Regions from separate parts of the Neptunomonas phycophila genome, predicted to be linked through region 2. Evidence: predicted binding sites of a transcription regulator. Region 2 holds the regulator's gene; each other region holds the start of a gene.
What was found. The regulator LexA, encoded in region 2, represses DNA repair genes until DNA is damaged. The targets are predictions, from matches to a motif close to TACTGTNTANNTANACAGTA.
Positions count from the first base shown of each region.

Region 1: the regulator LexA is predicted to act here: its motif matches at 1,012-1,031, upstream of BS617_RS07055 (Y-family DNA polymerase).
Region 3: the regulator LexA is predicted to act here: its motif matches at 1,074-1,093, upstream of BS617_RS07045 (LexA family protein).

Region 1 is NZ_MRCI01000001.1:1,545,696-1,554,848, forward strand. It holds gene BS617_RS07050 (DUF4153 domain-containing protein) at 1-884, opposite strand, end outside; gene BS617_RS07055 (Y-family DNA polymerase) at 1,050-2,312, shown strand; gene BS617_RS07060 (redoxin domain-containing protein) at 2,421-2,960, shown strand; gene BS617_RS07065 (LysR family transcriptional regulator) at 3,011-3,916, opposite strand; gene mdcA (malonate decarboxylase subunit alpha) at 4,057-5,718, shown strand; gene BS617_RS07075 (triphosphoribosyl-dephospho-CoA synthase) at 5,718-6,608, shown strand; gene mdcC (malonate decarboxylase acyl carrier protein) at 6,617-6,934, shown strand; gene BS617_RS07085 (biotin-independent malonate decarboxylase subunit beta) at 6,927-7,784, shown strand; gene mdcE (biotin-independent malonate decarboxylase subunit gamma) at 7,777-8,634, shown strand; gene BS617_RS07095 (malonate decarboxylase holo-ACP synthase) at 8,636-9,153, shown strand, end outside.
Region 2 is NZ_MRCI01000001.1:1,308,017-1,317,169, reverse strand. It holds gene BS617_RS05985 (alpha/beta fold hydrolase) at 1-500, opposite strand, end outside; gene BS617_RS05980 (SixA phosphatase family protein) at 564-1,046, opposite strand; gene BS617_RS05975 (NAD(P)H-dependent glycerol-3-phosphate dehydrogenase) at 1,046-2,077, opposite strand; gene BS617_RS05970 (hypothetical protein) at 2,101-2,340, opposite strand; gene rhlB (ATP-dependent RNA helicase RhlB) at 2,324-3,829, opposite strand; gene dinG (ATP-dependent DNA helicase DinG) at 3,843-5,963, opposite strand; gene lexA (transcriptional repressor LexA) at 6,139-6,753, shown strand; gene BS617_RS05950 (cell division inhibitor SulA) at 6,753-7,229, shown strand; gene BS617_RS05945 (hypothetical protein) at 7,285-7,548, opposite strand; gene BS617_RS05940 (DUF6586 family protein) at 7,598-8,143, opposite strand; gene topA (type I DNA topoisomerase) at 8,225-9,153, opposite strand, start outside.
Region 3 is NZ_MRCI01000001.1:1,541,702-1,545,448, reverse strand. It holds gene BS617_RS07050 (DUF4153 domain-containing protein) at 1-585, shown strand, start outside; gene BS617_RS07045 (LexA family protein) at 654-1,061, opposite strand; gene BS617_RS07040 (SulP family inorganic anion transporter) at 1,621-3,108, shown strand; gene BS617_RS07035 (universal stress protein) at 3,119-3,747, shown strand, end outside.

The DNA of each region.
Region 1 (9,153 bases), 240 kb from region 2:
AAGGCTAAACCAATATAGATGAAGCGATGAATAGCCGTTGGATAAGGCCGCTGAGTAGGATCATCTTGATAAACGGCATTAGTAAAAAACAGGAGAATAGCCTGCATCCATAAGATTAATAGACTGCCTCCCGATTCCCATAAAGGCGTTAGCCCTGTAAATGGCAATGAGAGTAAAAAAATAATCGATACAAAAATTAAGACAACCAATAAAAACTTCATCAACGCTTGTTGAATTCTGGTTAGTGTATCAATGATGCCGGACTGCTGACGGAATATGACAATGCCTACCCCATTCGCTAGAGAAAGTATCGGATAATAGAAGTGAGGCTGTTCAAATAGCGTTTCGAAGAAGGTGATATCAATAGCGTCAAATAATGCACCCCACAGCTTTAAAATACCCCAGAAGCACAGCATAAATACAAGCGCGGCACCGAATGTTAAAAAGTTGCGCCAAGATAATTTAAATAAACGGCTGTAAGTGGGCTCTTCTCCTCTTCCTGGTACGGTAAAGTGCTGTATGTACATCAGCCCCTTAAACGTTGCGATGGCGATGGTGCCAACTAAAACAGGGATGAGTTCGCCGTAACTGTCTTGGGGCTGGAAGGGGCTGGCTTGCGTTCCTGTGTAATAACCTAGCAAAAGCGCCACGCTCCCCGCTAACATAGCGAAGGCGTAAAGCATTCCGTTTGCTTTGTTATTTAAGGCTAATAGCAAAATGGTTGGAGTGACTAGTGTGAAGCTATAAAGCCCAAATAACCAAGGTAATTTATACGAAGGCCAGAAGCTTTGCTCGATTGATTGATGCAGCACAAGCAAGGCTAAGCCTTGGAATAAAGCAATGCACAATAGCGTTAAACGCTGGTTTATATCAGTCATTTGCATAATTACATCCTTGTAAAAAAGCCAGTTTAGCATTGAATTTTCAATTCTTTGAATAACCTATACCTAAGAGAGTGAGGAAACTGACACATAAAGTCTTTTATTGATTTATCAGTACATCACTCTAATATACTGTATATATAAACAGTTATTTGGGTGTTGTGTGATATGTATGCGTTATGTGATGTCAATGCGATGTATGCCAGTTGCGAAAAGGTGTTTGACCCGAGCATTCGTAAAAAGCCCGTGGTGGTGTTAACGAATAATGATGGGTGCATTTGTGCCACTTGCCCTGTGGCACGCAAGATGGGCATTGGTAAAAGCTTTGTGCCCTACTTTACCGTCAAGAATGAGTTGGCGGCCGCTGGCGCTGTCGTGCGTAGTTCTAATTATGAACTCTATGCTGATCTGTCCCAGCGTTTAATGGATACCTGTGCGCGCTTTGCGCCTGACCATCATGTTTATAGCATTGATGAATGCTTTTTATACTTTGGCTCTTATGTTCCCGATATAGGCTGGGAAGCGCATGCTTGCGATATTCGGCGCACCGTCTGGAAAGAGGTGCGTTTACCGATAGGCGTGGGTATAGGCCCAACGCCAACCTTAGCGAAAGCCGCTAACTATGCTTCCAAGCACATTGCAGGCTTTAATGGTGTGGCGGTGATTGATAATGAAGCGGTGCGCCGTCGCGTCTTAAAGCAGATGTCGGTGCGTGATATTTGGGGTATTGGTCGTCGATTAGCACGTCGATTAAATGAGATGGGTATCGAGAGCGCGTGGCAATTGGCACAATCCAAGCCTGCGCTGATGCGTAAGCATTTTAGTATATTGGTTGAAAGTACCGTACATGAGCTCAATGGTATCATTAAGTTATCATGGGATGATGTGCGTGCACCCAAACAACAAATTTACTCCACCCGGTCTTTTGGGGCACGTGTTACGGATAAATCCGTTTTGCGCCAAGCGTTGTTATCTCATGTTGGTATTGCGGCTAGTAAATTACGTCGTCAGCAAGGGTTGGCGAGTACTCTGCAGGTGTTTGCCAGTAATTCTCCGCATGATGGCGAGCCGTTTTATCGTAAATCATTTACCTATCAGTTTTTGACTCCGACCAGTGATACAACCGTGATAGCTCATGCGGTGAGTGGTTTAGTGGACGGTCTGTATAAATCAGGCGTACATTTTTATAAATGTGGTGTGGGCTTAATCGAAATAGTGGATGCTAGCCAATACCAAGCCGATTTATTTTCTATCTCGAACGACAACCCTTCCCTTATGCAGTGTATGGATAGCATCAATGCTCGCTATGGCCGTAACACGGTACATATTGCAGGCCAAGGTATTACGCCCCAATATGCGATGAAGCGTGCTTTTTTGTCGCCTCAGTATACAACTCGATTCGAGGGCTTACCTAAAATACGGTGCTGTTAATGGACGGATCATGGATAGCATTGTTGTAGATTTCAATATGGCCTTATTATATGTAATACAATATTATATAAGAAAGAAAAGCTATATGAATCATATTCGGAGTACGCAATGACAACCTCTTTTAAACTAGTAGCAGGTGATGCATTTCCAACGATTAAAGCCAATCTGCTAGATGGATCGACTGTTCAATTAGGCCAAACGATAACTGAAGGCGCCACGTGGCACATGGTTGTGGTGTATCGTGGAAAGCATTGCCCGTTATGTACACGTTATTTAAACTTATTAGAAGAATATAAGACGAAGCTCGCTGATATCGGTGTCGATGTTATGGCGGTTTCTGCTGATTCAAAAGATCAATTAGAAGAACATATTCAGAAACTGAATGTTAGCTTCCCTATCGCGTACGGTTTAACCGAAGTCCAAATGAAACAGCTGGGGCTATATGTTTCGATGCCTCGGCATGAGCAAGAAACCGATCATAACTTTGCTGAGCCGGGTATGTTTATTATTAATGAAGCCGGAACGCTGCAGAGCGTTGATATATCAAATGCCCCATCATTACGTCCTGAATTAGAAATTGTGGTTCATGGATTAACGTTTGTGAGAAGCCAAGAAACTTACCCAATACGCGGCACTGTCGAGTATTAATACAGCAAACATTGTGGTGCTTATTTGAGTGATAATAAGCACCACTCCTTTCACAAATAATCATTTGTCCGACATTCTGCTATACAGCTGAGTATTCTTGGATCGCGCTCTCTGCTCGCTAGGCAAACCATAGAGATATTCTGCTTAATATCTTCTAACCCCTTGAGTTTTATAAGCTTAATCTTATTTTCAAAGACCGACTCTACACGCCGCGGCAAAATAGCGTACCCCATTCCGGCACTAACCATACTAATGAGTGAGAATATATCAGTAACTTGCATCACAACATTGGGCTGAAACCCCGCTCTATCAAACGCTAAGAGGCTATCTCTGTGGGTCGCAAATTGTTGTGTTAGCGTCACGAATGTTTCGTCTTTTAATGAGGTTAAGTCAACATCCTCTGCGCTGGCTAACTCACTATCAGCAGGTACGGCGAGGAGAACATCGTCACTAAAAAGCGGAAGCGAGATGTAATCTGGGTTATTAAATTGCTGTTCTAAAGAAACCAGAATAACATCTAGCTGTAAGTTATTGAGTTTATTGAATAAAACCGCATTGGAGTCTAATGTCAGTTGTATGTTTAGGTCTCCTTTCCTCAGCTTTAATCCGGCAATCAAACGGGGAACTGTGTTTAAGGTTAAGGAATACAGCGCGCCTAAATTAAATTCACTAGAAAATAAGCCGGCCGCTTCACGAGTAGATGCAACAGCTTCGTTGATATCAGCCATTATTTTTTCTGCTCGTTCTTCTAGCACCCGCGCTGAAGGTAAAGGGAGCAACAGACGGCCTTCTTGACGAAACAAAGGACACTTCAACCCTTCTTCCAACGAATGAATAGCACGATGGATGCTCACGGTACTCATGTTCAGATCCGCAGCGGCTTCGGATAAAGTCCCCGTTTTAATGAAAGCGAGAAAAATCTCGAGCTTTTTGAGTGTCAAAACATCGTCAAACATGGCTCTCTCTTTTTATTGTTATATATAGGGAGGTTTGATTATTACTCTAAGAGTAACGGTTTATCAACTTGCTTGATTGATGGGCAGCGTTAGGAGGATTACTTTTTAAGAAAAAATAATACAAAAAAAAGGATCGCATCATGAATGCCATCTCCAAACCGACTATTAATTGGTCAACGCGCCGAGACGAAAAACGCCGCCGAATGGACACTGTTTCATCCATCGTCAACGGCAAGATCATTCCTACTCAACAGATCAACACAGCCTTAGAAAGCCTAATCAAATCCGGTGATAAAGTCGTCTTAGAAGGTAATAACCAGAAACAAGCTGACTTTTTATCCCGCTCGCTATCCACTATTAATCCAGACGTTGTTAACCACTTGCATATGATTATGCCTAGTGTTGGACGTCCTGAGCACTTAGATTTATTCGAAAACGGCATTGCTCGTAAGTTGGATTTCTCTTTTTCTGGCCAGCAAAGTTTGCGTATTGGTCAACTCATGGAAGACGGTTTACTCGAAGTAGGCGCAATTCATACGTATATCGAGTTATACGCTCGATTGTATGTTGACCTCACACCCAGCGTTGCGTTGCTGGCAGGATTTAAAGCCGACCGAGCGGGCAACATCTATACGGGCCCCAGTACTGAAGATACGCCGGCATTGGTTGAGGCAACCACGTTTAGAGATGGAATTGTTATCGTACAGGTTAATGAAATTGTCGATGATGTAACAGACCTACCGCGTGTGGATATCCCCGCCTCTTGGGTGGATTATATTGTACAAGCCGATCAACCCTTCTTTATTGAGCCTTTGTTTACACGTGACCCGCGTTTAATTACAGACGTGCATGTGCTCATGGGTATGATGGCTATTCGTGGTATTTATGAACGCCACAATGTGCAGTCGCTTAACCATGGTATTGGCTTTAATACGGCCGCTATCGAGCTGCTACTACCTACTTACGGCGAAGCTCTGGGCTTAAAAGGCAAAATTTGCCGCAATTGGACGTTAAACCCTCACCCTACTCTTATCCCTGCTATTGAATCGGGATGGGTAGAAAGCGTTCATTGCTTTGGTACTGAACTGGGTATGGAAAACTATGTAGCAGCGAGGTCTGATGTTTTCTTTACGGGCCAAGATGGCTCGATGCGATCTAACCGAGCTTTTTGCCAACTGGCAGGCCAGTACGCTGTAGATATGTTTATCGGTTCCACACTGCAAGTTGATGGTGATGGCAACTCCTCTACCGTGACACGCGGACGATTAGCGGGTTTTGGCGGAGCGCCGAATATGGGACATGACCCTGGTGGCCGCCGTCATTCATCGCCTGCCTGGTTGGATATGCGAAGTGATGACCATCTGCTTACTAAGGGGCGTAAGCTCGTTGTTCAAATGGTTGAAACATTCCAGAACAGTACTAGCCCAACGTTGGTTGAGGAGCTGGATGCTTTAGCCATGGCACGTGATTATAAAATGCCACTTGCACCCGTCATGATTTATGCCAGTGATGTCACTCATGTACTCACTGAAGAAGGGATTGCTTATCTATACAAAGCCGAGTCGTTAGAACAGCGCCGCGCCATGATTGCTGCGGTTGCCGGTGTAACGCCTATAGGGCTAAAACGTGATCCAGAGGTAACGGCCAATTTACGAGCCGCTGGGTTGGTCGCCTACCCAGAAGACCTTGGGATCCGTCGCAGTGACGCCACACGAGACTTACTAGCAGCAAAAAGCATTGCAGAATTACAAGATTGGTCCGACGGGTTGTATCAACCACCAGCTAAGTTTAGGAGCTGGTAATGATGACAACTATTAATTCGCCTATTACACAACGTGATCAGAAACGGTTTTCGCTGAGATATCTCTCTCAATCCGTGACATGGGCGTTAGAACAAGAAGCACGGCTTAGCCCTAAACCTGCGCTAGTCGATAGCCGAGGCTCTGGGGCGCATAAAGATATGCACTTAGCACTCATGCTAGCTTCTGCTAACACATTAGAGCCTTATTTTTTGCGCATGGCCCAAACCGCTGCATTCGAATCAAACGATACAAAGTTGCGCACCCAAATAGGGTTAATTGGCCGCGAAGCAGAAAAAGCCATGCTGCAAACAACGCAAGGCGTGAATACTCACAGAGGAGCGATATGGGCATTGGGGCTTTTGATTGTGGCGGCCACAACACACGATACCACTATTGAGAGACTCCTTTCCCGAGCGGCCGCTATCGCCTCAATTGAAGACCCCGCATTAAAGACGACGCAGGCGTTAAGCAAAGGACAGCAAGCATGCCGCGAGTATCAAGTAGCCGGTGCTCGAGAACAAGCTCAACAAGGCTTTCCGCACATTCAACAACAGGCGTTGCCAACACTGTGGGAAAGTCGCGCGCGTGGTGATGCTGAATCATCCGCTCGACTTAATGCTTTATTGGCCATTATGGCCACACTGGATGATACCTGTGTGCTATCTCGGTCGGGCATCTCAGGCTTAGTCACTATGCAGACGGGGGCAGCTGAAGTACTCAATGCGGGTGGCTGCAATACTTTTACAGGCCGGCAAGCATTACGCCAACTAGAGCGCGAGCTTCTCGTGTTAAACGCCTCTGCAGGCGGGGCTGCTGATTTGCTAGCGGCCACCCTGTTTATAGACCGCTTATTTGTAAGCAGTACCTCTAATAATAAGTATCAACAGTAGGAGTCACGATGGAGACTTTATATTTTCAACGACCTGCTTCAGCGAGTCAGGTACAACCATCATTGGTTGGGTATGTTGGCTCGGGTGACTTAGAAGTCATGATAGAGCCAAGCCGCGGTGAATTTGCAGAAATTCATATTCAAACGTCTACCGCTGGCAGTGAAGTCCGTTGGCAACAGATCATTGACCAAATTACGCCTGTCATCCCATTACCCGCTATGCGCATGGATATACATGACTTTGCAGCCACGCCAGGCGTTATTCGCCTACGTATCGAACAAGCATTAGAGCAAGCCATGTCGTTAGGAGGTAGCCATCATGAATAGCACAATGACGACAAAAGACAGCAGTTTTATAGAACAAAGCGCTCGCCAGCGTGTAAAGAACGTGCTGGACGAAGGAACCATGCGTGAACTTATTAGCCCATTTGATCGAATAACGTCACCTTGGTTGGCTAAGCAAGGGATTGTCTCTCAGTTTGACGATGGTGTTGTTATAGCGCGAGGCACCATCAACGGAGAACAAACCGTTGTTGCAGCAATTGAAGGAAGCTTTCAGGGCGGCAGTTTAGGTGAAGTCAGTGGTGCAAAAATAGCGGGGGCGCTTGAGCTAGCGGTTGAAGAAAATGAAAACGGCAACCCAATGTCGGCTGTATTAATTCTAGAAACGGGGGGCGTTCGATTACAAGAAGCTAACTTAGGTTTGGCCGCTATTGCAGAAATTCAATCCGCCATTGTTGCCTTACGAAGACATCGACCGGTGGTTGCCTTAGTGACAGGCCCTGTGGGCTGCTTTGGCGGGATGTCGATCAGTGCCGCGTTGTGTAGCTACATCATCATGACACGCGAAGGTCGCTTAGGATTAAATGGCCCCCTAGTGATAGAACAAGAAGCCGGCATTGCCGAGTATAACGCGAGCGACCGCCCTTTTATTTGGAGTGTGATTGGTGGTAAGCAGCGGTTTGAAAGTGGCTTGGTGGATAGCTACATCAGCGATAGCCAAAGCAGCGCTCGCGAAGCTGTAGAGCAGTATTTAAATCAAGGTGTCCCCACAATACACCGAAGTGAAAAATACAGCGATTTGTTAGAAGCATTTTTACGCCTTGATACACAAGATCACATAGCGCCACATGATGCTCAGCAAGTGCTATTAGAAGGAGTGGCTAGCCATGAATAATTCTGTTCAGACAATACCTGAAATGAAAGTAATACATGATAACCCTTCCAGTCATCGAGGCGCGCAATGGTTTGCGTTGCTCAGCCATGGTTTTACCAAGCAAAACGCTATTGTTCCCTCCGTCCTTGTGGCAGACGGTGAGTATGAAAACCGTGCCTGTCGACTGATCGCAGTTGTGCCAGACCTTAACAATCATTTTCCTCGTGCTGTTAATGGCGAGGTTGGACTTTTAGAAGGCATGGCGCTCGCACGTGAAGTCAACGCCGTGGTAGAAGCCGATGCGCACTCTGAAACCAAACGGGCACTTGTTCTTATCGTGGATGTTCCCAGCCAAGCCTATGGCCGAAGAGAAGAAACATTAGGCATACATCAAGCATTGGCATCCGCTGTGAGTGCGTACGCTAATGCTCGTCAAAACGGCCATCCAATCATCGCCCTACTCGTCGGTAAAGCAATGTCAGGGGCGTATTTAGCGCATGGCTATCAAGCCAACCGCATCATAGCTTTATCGGATGAAGGAGTCATGGTGCATGCCATGGGTAAGGCCGCCGCCGCGCGCGTTACTCAGCGCACAGAAGCCGAGCTTGACCAGCTTGCCGCCGAAAACCCACCTATGGCTTACGATCTTAAAAGCTACGCGTCATTGGGGCTCATTGATAATCTCTTACAAGTTGAATCGGCTACCCAGCCAACACCAAGCGATAAACATAGTGTAGAGCAAGCCATAACGGACGCCCTTTTGGACATTAAACCTAAGGATACAGGTATATCTCGTCGGCTTAGTGGTGAGCATCGACAAGCATCGCGCCAGGTGAGAGATCTGTTAAAAGCGCAATGGACAGGAGCATAAGATGAGCTGGCATGCGCACGACCTAGTCTGGTTAACAAGCAAAGCTGAATTGATGCTTGCTGAAAACCATCAACCCATACCGGATTGGGTACTTACAAGTACCGGCCCTGTTGTGGTTCGTCGTGCGATGCCCATAGTTAAACAGAGTATTAAATACATTCCTGTAGGAGTACGCGGAGGCTGTAAAGCAGAACGTTGTGCCGCTTATGTAGCAACACATCACATCTTACAATCTATCAGCCCATACGAGATTGTAAAACGTAAGCTCTGGGCTAATCACCCACTGACAAGAGAACATTCGGTTTTTAAAACGTTGGATTCATTAACACCACATCTTGAATCGCTCGGTCGTCCATGGGGGATCACCGGAAGCTGTGGCTACGAGCTAGCGACAGGTATCCCGCAACTAACGCCACGTAGCGATCTTGATTTAATTATCGATGGGCAAACATTGTGGTCTAAAGCTGATGCGTCACGTTGGTTAGCGTCTTGGAACGTAAAGGGTTGTCGCTTGGATAT
Region 2 (9,153 bases):
ATGCGCACTTTGATGGCTGATTCAAGATCAGGATAAGGGCGCAATGTCCGTCGTTTTAAGCGCTTTTGCTTAAGAATAGCTTCGGCCATGAGCTGAGGTAACTTCTTTTCGTCATAGACTGGCGGCCCCATACCTTCAATCATGTAGAGGCGATTGACCCGTTCAGGGAATAACGCAGCAAACAGTACAGCGACCGAAGCCCCCATCGAATGCCCTAACAGAGTAACTTTGTTATAGCCATGCAGATCCATTAACGACAACAAATCACTCACATTTTCCCAAATATAATACGTATCGCCAGGCGGGCGATGATCAGAATGACCATGACCGGCTAAATCCAGAGCCACAAAGTGGAAATTGGTTAGATGCTTACGTAACTCGTTAAATGAACTCGCATTATCTAACCAGCCATGCAGGGCTATAATTGTCTCTGGTTGCCCTTGGCCTGACTCAATGGCACGCAAAGTCAGGTGATCGAGGGCGTATGTTACTTCATGCATAGCAATACCTATTGAATAGCTCACCTGCTGTACTGATGAGCGAACAAAACTATCCTAATGTGATTAGTGAGGAATGCGAATCCCTTGCGCTGCTCCAGGCCACTCCATATCCATTGAAATTAACTGCCCAGGCAGAAAAGGTTCAGGATACAAAATGGAGCCCTGTAAAAGATAACTGGTCAGTAAACCAATTAAAGGCTGATGTGTAACGACTAAAAGTTCAGGCTTCCAGTATTGCTCTAACGCCGCTACGGCATCAGGAATGGGAGTATCAGGCGTTAGGCGATCATCTAAAATAATTTCGATCGCCCCTTCAGCCTTAGCGCCGCTATTAGCGTGCAACGTGCTCATGTGGGCAGCTACCAAATCAGCGGTTTGCCGCGTGCGATAAAACGGGCTGGCAATAATGCGAGTGACGGGAGCCAAACGGTTCGCGTACTGCTTAGCTTGCTCATTAACAAACGCAATACCTTGCTCTGTTAGCTCCCGTTGCTCATCGGTGGCGCTTGCCCAACTGGCCTCGCCGTGTCGCATTAATGTCAGCATTAAACTGTTGTCCTTGGTAGCACGAACTCAACATCTGTACTTTGCTCACTGGTCATTAGCGCTTTTGCAACTTCTTTAACGTGAGCACCGTTAAATACTATCTCGTATAAACCGGCTACTAGTGGCATGTAGATATCCATTTCATCGGCTTTTTCTTTGATGATACGGATGGTATTCACACCTTCTGCCACTTCCCCTAACGACTTAACGGCTTCATCTAGCGAAATACCACTTCCTAGAGCAAACCCAACGCGGTAATTTCGGCTCAAGGGAGACATGCAGGTTACGATTAAATCACCGACTCCGGCTAAGCCTAAAAAGGTCATGGGGTTAGCCCCCATACTCACAGCGAAACGGCTCATTTCTGCCAAGCTGCGCGTTAACAACATACTTTTCGTATTTTCTCCCATGCCTAAGGCCGCACTCAGACCTGCGGCTATGGCATAGATATTTTTTAGTGTGCCGCCAAGTTCAACACCATAGGTGTCCGAACTTGCGTAGACGCGAAAGTAGCTCTGTTGTAGAGCATCTTGCACAGCTGCACGCAGAGGCTCATGGTTACTAGCAATCACCGTTGCTGTTAATTGATGTTGAGCGACTTCTTTAGCAAGGTTAGGACCGCTTAAGACGCCTACGTTAGCTTGCGGTAGTTCATCTTTTAAAATCTGACTCATCAGACTAAAAGTTTCGCCTTCAATACCTTTAGTGGTACTGATCACACACTGCTGCTCAGTCACAATGTGTTTAATCTGATGCACAACACTGCGAAAGCTTTGGCTGGGAATAGCCACAAAAACAAGCTCAGCACCGACAACCGCCGACTCTATATCAGTAGTAGCCGTTAACGCCGGCGATAACGGGTAATCAGGTAAATAACGGCTGTTCGTGTGTTGCTGGTTAATCTCATCAGCTCGGTCTTTATTTCGCATCCATTGCGCAACTTGAATCCCTTTTTCGGCCATGATGTTGGCAATAACTGTACCAAAGCTACCACCACCCAACACAGCAACTTTTCGCTGCTCTGCGCTCATGTTAGATCCTTAGCTTATTCAACTCAGTGCTCACGGTCGTCTACACTATCCAGTAAACGATCAACACCCTTGAAAATAAAAACAATCACAAAATAGGCAACTATCGACACAACTAGAAACACGCCAAGCTGCAGGTAATCACCCGTTCTGTTAAACCCTGCAATCGCCACTGCTGCAAATAACGCACTCACAACAATGGCTAAAATACGTGCGAGCTTCTGAGTTTTATGTCGATCCTGAGAGTGACTAGGCTTCTTTTCCATGCGTAGTTTGCTCATCAACTTTAGTTACCACAGGCTCCTCTTCTGAGACGGCAGTCTCACTCGTCGGTTCAACCTCGGCAGTCACGTTGTCTTCATCGGATCCAGTCGTATCAGCCGCAGGTGCTTCGGCTGGCTCTTTTATTGGATCAAACTCAACTAGTAACGCCTCATCTGGGTGGATACACTCCAGCTTAACGCCTGTCTCTTGTTCGATTTCTGGGATCATGAACGAGTCATTTTCGCATGCAAAACAAATTGACGTGCCGACTGCTCCTGCTCGACCCGTACGCCCAATACGGTGTACGTAATCATCGGCATCTTCCGGCAGTTGGTAGTTCACCACATGTGTTACGCCATCAATATGAATCCCACGGCCTGCAACATCTGTTGCTACCAGCACGGTGATTTTACCGCTTCGGAAATCTTCTAATGTTTTAACTCGCTTGTGCTGCGGGATTTCTCCTGACATCAACGCGGCTTTCACACCATCACGGCGTAATTTTTCGGCCAACGAGCGCGTTTCACCCCGACGGTTACAAAACACGATGACGCGTTCAATATTATTGATACGAATGTAATTACGAAGCAGCTTGTACTTTTCTTTACTGGAGACCAAAAACACTTTTTGGCTAATGTTGTCGGTTGTTTGTCGCTCAGCTTCGATTTCAATTTGAACAGGATCAACGGTCCACTGACGCGCCAAATTCATAATGTCATCAGTAAATGTTGCACTGTATAACAACGTTTGACGTTCTGAGCCTTTACGCGGTGTATTTCGAATAATGGTGCGCACATCTGGAATAAAACCCATGCTCAACATGCGATCGGCTTCATCAAGCACCAGCACTTCTACGTTGTATAAATCAACATCTTTAGAACGTACAAAATCAATTAAACGGCCGGGTGTGGCTACTAATATATCGGTGTTACCACCTTTAATTTGTTTACGTTGTTTATCGTAGTCCATCCCTCCCACTAAAGAGATAACACGTAGATCCGTGTATTTCGTTAGCAGTTCGGCGTCGTCTGCAATTTGCAGCGCGAGTTCACGTGTTGGAGCGATAATTAACGCGCGAGGTTCACCTTGGCGCTGCGGCTCGGTTAATGGGTAGTCGATTAAATCGGTAATTATACCCACTAGAAAGGCAGCCGTTTTACCCGTACCTGTTTGCGCTTTGCCAATAATATCTTTACCGGCCAACGCCGGTTTAATGGTCTCAGCCTGTATGGGTGTGCAGTACTCAAACCCAATGTCTTGAATGGCATGCAATAATTGATCAGGCAGATCAAAATCTAAAAAGCGCTTTTTACCCTCTTCCTGAGCAACGATAAATTCTGCCGGTGACCAGCTGGATTCTTTTTTAGATTTTCGAGCACGCGACGGTGCTTTGCGCTTATCATTTTTACGCGACTTGCCCTTTTCAGCGGTTTTAGCGGATGGGTTTGCATCATTCGGCGTAGATTCGTTAGCTGTTGTTGTAGCGTCCAATATTATACTCACTTTATTCGATTTCTCGGCGGAATGGTGGTAATGCATCCAACAGTTGTCGTCCGTACCGGCGAGTCACAACTCGTCGATCCAGCAGAATTATGTGGCCACTGTCTTGCTCTGTACGCAACAGGCGACCAGCGGCTTGTGTGAGGCGTATTGAGGCCTCCGGGACGGTCCATTCCATAAATGCATTACCGCCTCGCTGTTCTATCCATTCTGCCATGGTCGCATCAACCGGATCATCCGGCACCCCAAATGGCAGCTTTGTAATAATCACCTCGGTTAGATAGTCCCCAGGTAAATCCACCCCTTCAGCAAAGGAAGCTAATCCAAAGATAATGCTTGGTTTGCCTTCATCAATCACTGACTTATGGGTTTTGATAATCTCGTTCTTGGTCAAGTCGCCTTGAATCAACACATGATCACGGATTTTATCATCCAATTGATCTCGAATCGTTAGCATTTGTCGCCAAGAACTGAATAATACCAGTGTTGCAGTAGCTTTTTGCAGACAATCGTTCAAAAAAGCACTGACTTCTTGCGTATGATCTTCTGGTTTCCCAGGATCAGCTAACATTTTAGGTACTTTTAAGCAGGCAGCCTGCGCATAATTAAATGGACTAGGCAGTTGTTCGCATGCCACCGTTGGCGGCAACCCTAAGTCATCTATTAATCGCGTAAACTGTCCAAGAGCAGTTAATGTTGCGGATGTTAACACCGCACCGTACGCGGGCTTCCACAGGTGCTCTTCTAAGGTATCGGCCGCTGTTACTGGACTACTACGGCACTCAAAATCAATCCCGTCAGTGGACTCAACCAAGTTAATCCAGCGTGCTGTTGGCGCAATACCTTCTACATCAGCTACCGCATAGCTACGTGCTAACCAAAAAATAGATTGAGATCGCGCCCACATTTGACCCATGCGTGGATACCAGCGCTCAGCGACCCCTTTATCAATTTCGGGAATACCGCCATCTAACGCCTCTTTTAACAGATCAACTATTTGCTCTGCTTTTAACATCCACTTTTCAGCCGCTGCAGCAATGCCAGCAGCTGGTACAGTCAAGGATTCTGGCAACACTCCTTTGGGGAAACGAAAGCGATCTTTTGGTCGTTCATCACCTTCTAGCAACATCAAGCGTAAGCTCATTTGGAGCTGGTCTAACGAGCTAATCATTTCTGCTTTAGCCGGCTCCATTCGTTCTATGTATTGCTGTAAAACAGGCTGACTATCGCACTCATCAATCATATGTTCTAACTGCCGCGACATGGTTTTTAACCAACGCTCAGTGCTGCGAACCCGCAAACTATAAGCAAAATGCCCGGTTGTTTTAGCAGAAAGATGGTGTGCCTCATCAAACACATAAATGGTTTGCGCCGGATCGGGAAGGATAGCGCCGCCCCCGAGAGACAAATCGGCCAGTACCAGATCGTGATTGGCAACGACTACATCCGCTTTATCTAACGAATCTCTGGATTTAAAAAATGGGCATACTGAAAAGTTGCTACAACGACGGTTGGTACAGCGGGTATGATCACTCGTGAGTGGCTGCCACACCTCTTCTTCTAGTTCGACAGCAAGACTATCGCGGTCACCATCCCAGCTACCGGAGGCAAAGCGATCCATTAACTCACTGTAGTAAGCAACGGCATCGGGTTCCATTCGCTGTGCAATTTCATCTTCATAAAGTGCCATTTGGCCTAACTCGCCTTGGCCTTCTAGCAACTTTTCAGCCTGGGATACACAAAAGTATCGCCCGCGACCTTTCGCCAAGATGTAACGCACAGGTTCTGCCATTAAACGCGAAGCTTCAGGTAAATCTTTATGAAGTAGCTGCTCTTGTAAAGCGACCGTTGCTGTAGATATAACCAAGGACTTGCCTTGCGCTTTAGCAATGGGAATAGCGCTAATCAAGTAAGCCATTGTCTTACCCGTGCCGGTTCCCGCCTCGATCAAACAAATATGGTTATCGCTACTTCTTTCACCTTTTTCGTTACTTTCGATATTCCCTAAGGTGCGCGCAATTTGCGCAATCATCATTTTTTGCCCATAACGAGGCTTAAGGTCATGCAACCCGAGGAACTGGCGATATGCCTCTTGTATAGACTTTTTTAGAGCGTCGCTGAGCAAAACTTAAATCCTGATTTCAATGTCGCGGGGATAATATCAAGATACTGGATATATAAACAGAAAATCTCTTTACAACCGACCTTGCCTGTATATAATCACATGCACTGTATAAAAAAACAGTCATCTATTTGCGGGCTATCTTACCTATCGGCACTTAATTATGACGGGCACAAATATGAAACTCACAAAGCGTCAATCAGAAGTACTCGACTGCATTCGCGATCATATCGATGCAACCGGTTATCCGCCTACACGTGCCGATATAGCACGCTCACTAGGTTTTAAATCAGCCAATGCGGCTGAGGAACACTTAAAAGCGTTAGCCCGTAAGGGTGCTATAGAAATGATCCCTGGCACCTCTCGCGGTATTCGTCTTCCAGAGCTTGAGCAACCAGAGCCTGAAGGTCTTCCCTTGATCGGCCGCGTAGCCGCGGGCAGCCCTATTTTAGCCCAGGAGCACATCGAAGAGCACTGCACAATTTCAGCTGACTTTTTCCACCCACCGGCTAATTACTTACTGCGGGTACACGGCACGAGTATGAAAAACATCGGCATCATGGATGGCGATTTACTGGCAGTTCACCAATGTACAGAAGCACGTAACGGCCAAATTGTAGTAGCGCGTATTGGTGACGAAGTAACCGTTAAGCGATTCCAACGCACTGGACACATTGTAGAACTGATAGCTGAAAACGAAGAGTTTGACCCTATCGTGGTCGACTTACGCGAGAGCGAGCTTTCCATCGAAGGGTTAGGCGTTGGCGTCATACGACAAGGGAGTGAGCCATAATGCACATGTTAATTCCTGATAACAAAGCTGTTACCGGCATTATCAGCACCCAAAAAGAGTTAGGTAGCATTCGCACCAAGCTTAAACCCCGAGCTCAACAGCCCAGTGATTTCGGGAAAATTACTGAAATCGTAACACAAAGCGGTGATCTAGCAGATATGCCAATGCTAATGCCGTTATTGGCGCAGCTAAGCCATGAAGACCGCTGGTTTGCTTGGATTGCTCCACCTATAAACTTGCCAAAATCGTTGCTACAAGATGCTGGAATTGATCTTAAAAAGGTAATTCTACTTTACCCTGACGAGAACCATAGCGTTCAGCAATTGGCTGAAAAAGCCCTCAGCACTGGCACATGCCATGCTGTTATTAGCTGGGCCGGAGATATTTCTGACGATGCCTTTCAGCGCCTAGAAAAAAGCGCCAGACAAGGGGCAAGTAATGGAATTTTGATTCGCCGCCGCCATGCTATTAATTGAGGGATGCACTAATAGCATAGGCACGGCATACCCCATAAGAAACGGCAAATACGCTTTAGTGAATCGTTGAAGGGCGGATCATGTCATCCGGTGATACGTCATCAGTATCGATACCTGGCTCTTCATCATTCACCAAGTCGGACATCATATGAGCACCGGCAACCAACATTCTTCTTGCAAGTTCTTCTGTGTTTTCTAACAGATTATCTTGTACAACTTGTGATAAGTTTAGCGTCATTAACGCCTCTTCTTCACCCGAGCGACGAATAACAAACTCACCCGACGCTAAACGCACAATTTCTAGCACCATCTCATCCATCAAACTACCTAACACCCCTTACTTTTTCCAATGTTGTCAATTTAAGCGCTTACCATTCTTGCATACCGCTTCGCAGCCGCTCCAGTAAAGCCCTAAACTCAGATAACCAAGAGCGATACTCTGTCAGAATATCTGCGTCTTCTGCATGATCCGGATTAATCTGAACAATATGAATTTCCGATAAGCTAGGTGATAAATCGGCACCCGCTTTTGCTTTGGCCGACGGGCCCGTTTTATCTGCCGCCTTCCAACAGCCTCGATAGGCAGATAACATTAAGGCAAGCCAGCTGTGTTTATTGGATTCTAACACAGATAGCTCTGTCACCTCAGGAGACTCCTGAACTGATGCATCCAGCAACCCTTGCAAATCGCTGAGCGCTTCAATCGCATCTGGATTAAAGCGATACTTTTCTGCAATTTCTCGTAAAAAAGCCTGATAAGCAGAAGCCATCAGAAACAGGACGGACTCATGATAAGACTCAATCATCGCATGCTGATCCCAACTATTCGATGACTGGGCTGCTTGCAACGCGTCAATATGAATACGAGCAAAGTTGAGCTTTTGGTTAGTTCTAACCAGATACACCTGACTCATCGCGACCTCAAATGTCCTCTTTGCGTGCAAAGGCTCATGCACAACAAAGAGGCTCTCCTGATAACTGTTATTAACCGGCTTTTATTTGCTGGCTTTTTTAGCTTTGGGTTCAACTACAACCCATTTATCACCTTCATAAAACGCCTTCCAGCCCGTAGCTTTGCCATTCACTTCGGTCATGACGTACTGCTCTTTGGTTTTGCGGCTGTAACGAACGATCGTTTCATTACCGTCCATATCTTTAGTCGGCGCGCTGAACAAGAAATCATACTTTGGATCGATTTCTTTTTTATGCGGCAACAGCTCACTCACTTTAGGCGCACGTGTTTCACGGTTACGCGGGAACTGACTAGCGGCTAAGAATAAGCCACTAGCTCCGTCACGCAAGATATAAGTATCTTCAACCTTTTCACATGCTAGCTCCGGCATTGGCACAGGGTCCATTTTTGGCGGTGCAGCTTCTCCGTTTTTCAGGAGTTTGCGAGTATTCTTACACTCATCATTTGTACAACCAAAATACTTACCAAAACGCCCATTTTTTAGCTGCATTTCAGAGCCGCATTTATCGCATTCTAGTGTCGGGCCATCATACCCTTTGATACGATAATTACCCTCTTCGACCTCATAGCCGGGACAGTCCGGGTTGTTACCACATACATGTAATTTACGTGTTTGGTCGACTAAATAACTATCCATGGCGCTGTCACAGATACTGCAACGACGCTTATTGCGAAGGATACGTGACTCTTCCTCTTCGTCACCATCTGCGCTGACAACTTCATCGCCAGGGATTAAGTTAATTGTTGCTTTACAGCGCTCTTTAGGTGGCAAATTGTAGCCCGAGCACCCTAAGAACACACCGGTGCTTCCTGTACGAATCACCATGTGTCGGTCACATTCTGGACAGGGAATATTCGTATCAGTCGGGGTATTAGGCCGCATGCCGTGTTCTGGATCTTTTGCCTCATCCAGCCGACGTACTAAACCTTGATAGAAACGATCAAGCAAGG
Region 3 (3,747 bases), 230 kb from region 2:
CGAAAAATATCGGCACATAGCCAAATTAACCTGCTTAGTCATGATGATCTAGTACTGGAGGAGGTTGATTTTTATTACCTCAGATATAACTTAGCCAAGCCCGGTTATGATGCGCTTAACGCATTAAAAGCAAAGCATCCAGATAATCTCAAGCTAACCATCAAGATAGATGCTTTATTTACTGAACGAGGCAAAGCGGCAGCGGTCGAGCAAGACACCCTCATCGCTACGATCAACGTATTGAACGGAGAACTACCGGAATCTCTGGAAAAGCCTATCTACGACATGATGGTTAATAATGTCTGGTTGTTTAGGCAACTGAGCGCTACCTATTTACAGCCAATAGACTTAAATAAAGATCAACAAACCGACTATTTACTCATTACGGAACAAGAGGGTAATCGAATTCAGATATACCTTTTTTATTTTGCGGATGATCAGTGGAAGCATTCCTCGTTTGGTCGTCATGAGGGGCTTAGCAAATCGCAAATAATAGACGATATTAGACATAATAAAATGGAGGTTAAGCCGCCTGTCTGGAATATTTTAAAGATAGGTGATCACGAGCTACAGCTACGCCAATAAATGATCAGGGATGGCGTGTGGCAAAACGCGCTAAGTTCACGAAAGCACTCAGGCATTAAATTGGGTTTTTACACTAACCCGCGTTTAAAAGGCCGGTGCATACGAATTGAGCGCGTTACAACCCCCTCAACTAGAAACTCATCGCCGTCATTTAATTGGTAAGTTTTAAAGCCTTTGGCTGAGGACAGTAGCCGCATATTTTTAGTATCGGCAATTTTACACACAAAGTTACCGTTTAACGTGGCAACAATGACATCGCCAGAGATAACTTTTTCTGCTCGTGAGACTACCAGAATATCGTGAGGAAAAATCCCCACCCCCGTCATCGATTCGCCCTCAACAACTCCCAAATAGGTAGCTGAAGGGTGGTCAATTAAGATTTGATCTAAGGTTAAGGATAATTGCGTGTACTCGGCAGCAGGGGACTCGAACCCTGCAATACCCGCTTGAGCTTTAAGAGGAATAAATCGAAGCATGACACAACCCTATGCTGTATATAATTACAGTATTTTAGCGTAATTCGACAGCAAAGCAATGAGTCCTTAATGGGCTAGTGCTTACACTCTGCTTGTAAACGCTTTTTCAACCTGCTGTTAACGCACTTGGTGCATGGTAAAGATAGATGAACCATAGGGATGATATTGAGTTGGGCAAAACTAACAGAGTACTAAATAAAGCCGAGACGGCAGGTTATTATTTTCTTACATGGTAAATTATTGTAAAATTCGGCCAATCATTAAATGGATATAAGGTAAGCATTTTGCTGATCACGCCACCTTAGGCAACCTCTCCTCAAACAGTCATCGTTTTCGGATGACACCCTAATACCGCGTCTGCGGTGGGTACGTTTGGAATCAGAACTTATAACCGCGCGTTTGTCATCAAAGGATAAACGATGTGTGCTATCTGTTAGCAACCGCAGTTTTAAAAGTATCGCAACTATCAAAAACGTAGAATCTGCACAGCAGCTAAAGAGCAATCGCTTGAAGCTGAGCGCCGAGACCGCGTTGTTTTAAACACATGACAAGGTTTACTATGCTTGAAAAAATGAAACTAGAATGGCTCTCTAATATTCGGGGCGACTTACTGGCCGGCACTGTAGTGGCGTTGGCCTTAATCCCTGAAGCAATCGCTTTTTCTATTATTGCAGGCGTTGACCCTAAAGTAGGTTTGTATGCCTCATTCTGTATCGCAGTTATCATCGCGATAGTGGGTGGCCGCCCTGGCATGATATCGGCCGCTACCGGCGCGATGGCTTTGCTGATGGTCACTTTAGTCAAAGACCACGGCCTTGAATACCTTTTAGCAGCAACGCTACTCACGGGTGTTATTCAGATAATAGCCGGCTATCTAAAGTTAGGTAGCTTAATGCGGTTTGTGTCGCGCTCTGTAGTCACTGGGTTTGTTAATGCGCTGGCTATTTTAATCTTTATGGCACAACTGCCCGAGCTTACCAACGTGACTTGGCATGTTTACGCAATGACGGCCGCAGGCTTGGGGATCATTTATTTGTTTCCATACGTGCCGGTTGTAGGCAAATCGATTCCATCGCCTTTGGTATGTATTATCGTATTAACGGCCGTTGCCATGATGATTGGGCTCGATATTCGTACTGTAGGAGACATGGGTGAGTTACCTGATACCTTACCTATCTTTTTATGGCCTGATGTACCACTTAACCTAGAAACCTTGTATATCATCCTTCCTTACTCTGTCGGTTTAGCTATTGTTGGTTTATTAGAATCCATGATGACAGCCACTATTGTCGATGATTTAACCGATACAAAAAGTGACCGTAACAAAGAATGTAAAGGCCAAGGCATCGCTAATATTGGTGCTGGTTTAATGGGTGGTATGGCCGGCTGCGCAATGATTGGTCAATCAATCATCAACGTAAAATCTGGTGGTCGTGGACGGCTATCGACCTTCGTAGCCGGCACATTGCTGATTATCATGGTTGTCTTTTTAGATGAGTGGATTAAACAAATCCCTATGGCGGCACTCGTCGCGGTAATGATTATGGTATCCATTGGTACTTTCTCATGGAGCTCTATTACCGACCTTAAAAAACACCCTCTATCAACCAATATTGTAATGATTGCAACGGTGATCGTTGTTGTGGCTACTCATAACTTAGCGCTGGGTGTATTTGTTGGTGTGTTGTTGGCTACATTGTTCTTTGCGAACAAGATCGGCCGCTTTATGGTCGTTAAATCAGAACAAGCAACAAACGGCGTGCGTAACTACCAAGTGATTGGTCAGGTATTTTTTGCATCGTCTGAGCAGTTCATTGAGTCATTTGACTTCAAGGAAGTGGTTGATAAAGTGGTTATCGATCTAACGCATGCGCATTTTTGGGACATCACAGCGGTATCATCGCTTGATAAAGTCGTCATCAAATTCAAACGCGAAGGCGCAGAGGTCGAAGTCGTTGGCATGAGTGCAGCAACAGAAACGATTGTCGATAAGTTTGGCGTCCTAAACGATCCCAAAGAAGTTGAAAAACTGATGGCAGGTCACTGAGGAGATAACAATGAATAAAATTATTACTTGTTTAGACGGCTCAGCTTTTTCCAATGCCGTGTGTAGTGCAGGCATTTGGGCCGCTAACAAACTCAGTAAGCCTCTGTTATTGCTGCATGCTATCGAAAAAGAGAACGTGGCGGCTGCTGAAGACCTGAGTGGGGCAATTGGTTTAGGCGCGCGCTCTTCTTTATTAAAAGAAATGGCAGCGCTGGATGAGCAACGGAGTAAAGTCGCTCTTGAAATGGGTAAAGAGATGCTTGCTAATGCCCAAACAATTGCCGAACAGCAAGGCTGTGCTCAAATCGAACAGACCCAACGCCATAGTGACATTGTAGAAGCTATTTGCGATTTAGAATCAGATGCACGTTTAATTGTGATAGGCCGCTCAGGGCAAGGAAACAAACCTGATTTTAATGCAATTGGCTCCCATATTGAGCAGGTGATCCGCCAAGTTCATACCCCGGTATTGATTGCTAATAAGGACTTTTCCGCTCCTAAGAGCTTTATGTTGGCTTACGACGGACGAGAAACGGCAGATAAAGCGGTTAAGCGAATTATCGAAGGCGGGCTCTTGCATGGCATGACGTGCCATTTGGTCACGGTAAAAAATAAGCAAAGCGGCTTAATGGAGAAATT